Regions from separate parts of the Clostridium sp. JN-1 genome, predicted to be linked through region 2. Evidence: a T-box and tRNA genes for the amino acid it is inferred to sense, from the RefSeq annotation. Region 2 holds a T-box; the other holds one or more tRNA genes.
The links. A T-box is a leader RNA that pairs with one kind of tRNA and senses whether it is charged. The one in region 2 lies ahead of metG (methionine--tRNA ligase), so its partner is inferred to be a tRNA-Met.
Positions count from the first base shown of each region.

Region 1: it encodes a tRNA-Met, which carries the amino acid that the T-box ahead of metG (methionine--tRNA ligase) is inferred to sense. The anticodon was not compared.

Region 1 is NZ_CP033465.1:2,679,741-2,682,996, forward strand. Features, by position in the region: gene spoIIE (stage II sporulation protein E) at 1-923, opposite strand, end outside; tRNA gene EBB51_RS12860 (tRNA-Met) at 1,262-1,337, opposite strand; tRNA gene EBB51_RS12865 (tRNA-Leu) at 1,348-1,436, opposite strand; tRNA gene EBB51_RS12870 (tRNA-Met) at 1,444-1,520, opposite strand; tRNA gene EBB51_RS12875 (tRNA-Met) at 1,537-1,612, opposite strand; tRNA gene EBB51_RS12880 (tRNA-Leu) at 1,623-1,711, opposite strand; gene EBB51_RS12885 (S1 domain-containing RNA-binding protein) at 1,842-2,252, opposite strand; gene EBB51_RS12890 (septum formation initiator family protein) at 2,318-2,590, opposite strand; gene yabQ (spore cortex biosynthesis protein YabQ) at 2,669-3,079, opposite strand; gene yabP (sporulation protein YabP) at 3,089-3,256, opposite strand, start outside.
Region 2 is NZ_CP033465.1:95,034-98,289, reverse strand. Features, by position in the region: gene metG (methionine--tRNA ligase) at 1-1,492, opposite strand, end outside; T-box leader at 1,565-1,815, opposite strand; gene EBB51_RS00505 (uracil-DNA glycosylase) at 1,907-2,467, opposite strand; gene EBB51_RS00500 (spore maturation protein) at 2,507-3,025, opposite strand; gene EBB51_RS00495 (nucleoside recognition domain-containing protein) at 3,043-3,256, opposite strand, start outside.

The DNA.
Region 1 (3,256 bases), 210 kb from region 2:
GGTATAGCTAAAAAGATACAGCAGCTTATGACAACTTCAATTATTTTAAATTCAACTGCTATATTTGAATACATCTTAAGTACGGAGAATGCGACCAAATATGAAATACCGCTCATCCATTTTCCAGTTTCTCTAAAAACACCTGAAATAAGCCCACCTAATCCATACACTCCAACGTAAATTATCATGTTACTTGACGTTACGCCTATTATGGTACCCATTGCAACACCTACTGCTGATCCAGCTGAACTTCCTTTTACATATCCGAGTATAAGTACAAAAGTTAATGCTACAACATTTCTTACAGCAATACCTTTTATAACAACTCCCCATGTACCTGCAACAATTAAAGACATAACTACGGACATGCTTATTATCTCTTCACTTGTATATAAATGTCTTGTCCTAAGTTGTTTAAAACACCCTATAGAATAATTGATAATAAAACATATTGGAAATACACAACAAATTTCAAAAAATGAAGTTAAAAGTGACATACTTAATATTATTCTATCTACAAACACTTTATAGAGTACGAACTCTACAAATATACTGGAAAATAATATTAATAATTTAGTCCTTTGATGCATATTATTTAATATATATTTAAAGCTCATAAGTATAAGTACAGATATTAAATACATAGGTAAATCCTTTACATTATTAATTGTAGATATGTATCCTAATAATGTACCAATTCCAGCTGATAATGATACTTTTTTATCTTCTGATATTATAATTGCTATTAAAAAAGCTAACCCAAACGGTGCCATGAGGTTTACCATAACTACTCTGCTTGCTAAAAGTGCTGATAGAAATACTATTGACGTTTTTACAAGTGGAAACTTAATAAGCTTTTGTTTTTGTTTTTCTTTTGCTTTCTTTTTTCTTTGGTATGGAAAAATCTCTACTCCATATTGCATGGCTAAACACCTACCTATAAAATTATTACCTCTATTATAGCAAAGCTTTCTGGAAATAAATGTCATAACATGAAATTCACCCTATTTTTTTTAGGACATATAATTCTATGTTTTTTATAATTGTCTAGTTTAGATACATACAAGCAGAAATTTGTTTTTTATGAGATTAATTACACAAGGAATATCATATTTGTGTTTTTTATAATACTAAAAAGGTCTATAGTGATTAACTATAGACCTTACTTAACAGCGTAAATAGAATTTTAACCTGCAGCACTTCGGGTATGAACCGAATGTTCCAGCCAACTAAACTATTTAGCCGCATAATATTCTTTTTTTGGTTGCGGGAGCAGGACTTGAACCTGCGACCTTCGGGTTATGAGCCCGACGAGCTACCAACTGCTCCATCCCGCGATATTAATATTGGTGCTGAGGACCGGAATCGAACCGGTACGGGTTTTAAAGCCCGCAGGATTTTAAGTCCTGTGCGTCTGCCAGTTCCGCCACTCCAGCACAATATTGGTAGCGGAAATAGGACTTGAACCTACGACACTTCGGGTATGAACCGAATGCTCTAGCCAGCTGAGCTATTCCGCCGCATAATATTCTTTTTTGGTTGCGGGAGCAGGACTTGAACCTGCGACCTTCGGGTTATGAGCCCGACGAGCTACCAACTGCTCCATCCCGCGATATTAATATTGGTGCTGAAGACCGGAATCGAACCGGTACGGGTTTTAAAGCCCGCAGGATTTTAAGTCCTGTGCGTCTGCCAGTTCCGCCACTCCAGCAACTCATGTGTTATCAACTGACGACATATATTATTATAATTCATGAAAATACTATTGTCAACTACTTTTTTTATAAATATTTTTAACAATATTATAGAGGGTTAAAGTTTAACCCTCCGAATTAACTGAATTAGTAATTAGAAGTTTTTTTATATCCTCTTGCCCTTGAATCCTGATGTTTTTTAAGGTCTTGAAATCTCTCTTCGCTATCCTTTAGAAATTTAGACATTCTATCTTCAAAATCTCCTTGATAGCTTTTAGTCTTTTCTTTTTGCCAATCAATTTCAATTGGCCTTAAACTTTTCTTTTCTGACAAAGCCTGCTTTATTGATAAACTTATCTTACCCTTTTCATCAATTGAAATTACCTTAACCCTTACTTTGTCTTTTTCTTTCAAATAATCTCTTATGTCTTTTACATAAGCATCTGAAACCTCGGATATATGGACTAAACCAGTTTTCCCTTCAATTTCAACAAAAGCTCCAAAATTTGTGATATTAACCACTACGCCTTCTAGTATGGATCCTGCCTTTAAGGTCATATTAAAAAGATTCCTCCTTAAAATAAAATAATATTATATATAGAAATTAAATTTGTAACCTTATGTTAGTTTTTTGCATTTATTACAGGGGTCTCTCCTTGTTTAATAAGACCTAATCTCTCTCTAGCTAATTTTTCAACGTAATCATCTGTCTTAGACATTTTAACCTCATCCTGTAATTTTTCATTTTCATCTTTTATTTTTTGTTCTTGTAATTGTTTATCTGCAATTTGCTTTTTTATTTTGTACATAGTAACTTGCTGACTTGCAAATATATAGCATATGTAAGCAAATATAAAAGCATACAAGAGTTTTTTGGGTTTAAATTTTTTTTTCATATCACTCACCATTAATTTTCAGATAGCCAACCAAAACATCATACTTATATTCTAATTTGCTTTTATGTTTTGTTCAAGTCATTTTTTATAATTTTTCTTAATTTTTATCTTAATATTATAAGTTAGTAGTGAAAAAGGGTAAATTATGATATTCATTAATACTCTAAAACCCTTAGCTGTAAATTTTATTAATTTTGTCCCAACCTTTATAAAAGCTGCGCTAAACAGTTTAATATATATACATATACCAATAGCTATCAGCATATATACATAAGCACCTATGTATATGTAATCAGTAACAATTAAAAATATAAAAACTATTATGGCCGCTAATATCCAAAAAAGTAAGTCCTCCAAAAATGATATAAATTTGTTTATAATACCATAGCCCCTTATTATCTTATATATATCAAACAGTACCCCTGTCATAATTCCTGCAGTAATGCTAAAAACAAAGCATTCAAACTGTTTAGTTATAGAAATTATCATCTATATCCCTTACTTGAATAGCTTCGATATTATGCTTTCTTTGCTCTTTTTAGCTTCTTTACTCATATATATACAGGAATTTATCATGCCTATTATTATAACATCACCATTTTGAACATCTAACTTATTCATTTTAAGGTTACTTCCTTTAATGCTTAGCGTACCCAAATTAGTATT
Region 2 (3,256 bases):
GAACATTAGTACCTGCTTGAGTTCCATCAAATGATGCTAAACTATCCCATGTTGCAACATCAACATTTAATTGTTTATTTATCTTCTCACTTGTTTCAGGTAAAAATGGTGACAAACATACTGATATAAATCTTAATGACTCAACTAAATTGTAGATAACAGTTCCAAGTCTTTCTTTCTTACTCTCATCTTTAGCAAGAATCCATGGAGCAGTCTCATCTATATATTTATTTGATCTTCCTACTAGTTCCCAAATAAAGTCCAATGCTTCTGGAATTCTAAGTTTATCTATACTATCTTCTAACTTTTTAGGAGCGGCTAATGCACAATTTATAAGTTCGTCATCAATTTCTTCTTTTGCAGTTGGTGAAGGAATTACTCCTTTAAAATATTTTTCAGCCATAGCACATGTTCTTGATAATAAGTTCCCAAGATCATTTGCAAGATCTGAATTTATCTTATTTATGAATATTTCATTGTTAAATAATCCGTCTGATCCAAATGGAATCTCTCTTAAAAGATAGTATCTTACAGCATCTGTTCCAAATTCATTTACAAGTACAACAGGATCTACTACATTTCCCTTTGATTTTGACATTTTTCCGCCATTAACTAAAAGCCATCCATGACCAAAAACTTGTTTTGGCAGTGGAATTCCAAGTGCCATAAGCATAATAGGCCAATAAATTGTGTGGAACCTAAGTATATCCTTTCCTACAAGATGTACATCAGCTGGCCAGTATTTATTAAATGCTTCAGTGTTGTTACTTCCGTATCCTAAAGCTGTTATGTAATTTGAAAGAGCATCTATCCAAACATATATAACATGCTTTTCATCAAATGTTACAGGAATTCCCCAATCAAATGACGTTCTTGAAATACATAAATCTTGAAGACCCGGCTTTAAAAAGTTATTTATCATTTCATTTTTTCTTGATTCTGGTTGAATAAATTCAGGATGACTTTCTATATACTCTATTAGCTTTGGAGCATATTTTGACATTCTAAAGAAATATGCTTCTTCTTTTGTCTTTTCAACTGGTCTGCCGCAATCAGGACAATTTCCGTCTGCAAGTTGAGTTTCTGTCCAGAAAGATTCGCACGGTGTACAATACCATCCTTCGTAATATCCTTTATATATATCTCCTTGATCATATAACCTTTTAAATATATCTTGAACAGCTTTTATATGATAATCATCTGTAGTTCTTATAAACTTATCATAACTTATATTCATCATTTTCCAGAGATCTTTTATCCCTGCGACTATTTCGTCTACATACTCCTTTGGAGTAACTCCTTTGGCTTCTGCTAGCCTTTGAATCTTTTGTCCATGTTCATCTGTACCAGTTAAAAACATTACATCATAACCAGTTAGTCTTTTAAACCTTGCGAGTGCATCTGCTGCTACCGTAGTATATGTATTTCCTATATGAAGATTTGCAGATGGGTAATAAATAGGTGTTGTAATATAATAAGTTTTCTTCTCCATTACTTTCATTCCTTCCTAATTAAATTGAAATTGTACAAATATCAAAAATGCCTCCATATGAACATATGTTCATATAGAGGCATAATTATACACTTTACCACTCTAATTCATTTTTATTTCACAATAAAAATCTCACTAAGTAACTCAATTTTAAAATCTTTATTACTTTGCAGTATAACGGCTGCTTCCCGTGTCATCCTACTAAAACTTCAGATAACCTGCTCTGGAGCCATATTCGTAAACTTCAGTAATCATCGGTTTTCACCAACCCCGATTCTCTTATGGATACTTGAATTTACTACTCTTTCCTTCATAACACTTTATCAATATATTATTCCACAAATACATATATGTCAATATTATTTAATTAATTTATATTGCCTTTAAATAAAATAATCCCCAATATAATAAATTTTATTCTTTTATTTCATCATATTTTTGCTTTATACTTTTTAAGTCCTCCCAAAAAAGAGCCTTCTTACTTTGATCCCTAAGTATTGCAGATGGGTGAAAAGTTGCTGTTAAAAATATTCCTTTTTTCTCTACCCATTTTCCTCTATCTCTGGTTATTCTCCAATCACTGCCCAATATGTATTTTAAAGCTGTAGCACCTAAACAAACTATTATTTTGGGCCTTATGAGTGCAGTTTGATTTCTCAAATACGGAATACAAGCTTTAGCTTCTTCCTCATAAGGTGTCCTATTACCTTGAGGTCTGCACTTACATATGTTACATATGTAATAATCCTTTTCTCTTACTAAGTTTAAGGCAAGTAAACCCTTATTTAACAACTGTCCTGCCCTTCCAACAAAAGGGATTCCCGTTCTATCCTCATCTGCTCCTGGAGCTTCACCAACAAACATGAGTTTTGATCTTGGATTTCCATCTCCAAATACCATATTAGTTCTGCTGTTGCTTAAATCACATTTATTGCACTTTAAACATTCCTCATATAATTCTCTCCACTTCAACAATTTTTTTCACCTCTAAGCACAATTAATTCTATAAATATATTAAAACATAAATTTAGCCAAAGTAACAGCTGAAATAATAGAAATTAAATCTGCAAAAAATGCAGCCCATAATACATGCCTTATCTTTTTAACCCCAACAGCTCCAAAGTAAACTGTAATAGTGTAAAATATAGTTTCTGTCGATCCCATAATTATAGAAGAAATTAATCCTATCCTACTATCAGGTCCAAACTTATTTAATATTTCTGCAAATACTCCAAGTGCACCACTTCCAGACAGCGGTTTTATCATAATTAAAGGAACTACTTCCGGGGGAAGCCCTATAAACTTTACTAGAGGTTTTATCAAGTTTATAAAATAATTTAAAGCATTAGATTCTCTAAAAACCCCTATTGCAATAAACATTGCAAGAAGGTACGGAAAAATTTTTATGCATATTGTTATTCCATCTTTTGCACCATCTACAAAACATTCATATATCTTTACTTTTTTTATAACCCCATATACAATTACAAACATAACTATGATTGGAATTATAGATTTTGTGATATACCCCATATTTACCTCCCAATTCCTTAAAAATATCTCTGAAGTATCTTACAAATTATAACTCCAGAGACAGCTGATATACTGCTTGTAATTATAGTTGGTATTATGATTACAGCAGGATCTTGGGAACCGGATGCAGCTCTTATAGATATTATAGTAGTTGGTACAAGTTGTATGCATACGGCATTTATAACAAGAAATAGCACCATATCATTGCTAGCAGTACTGTCATGATTATTT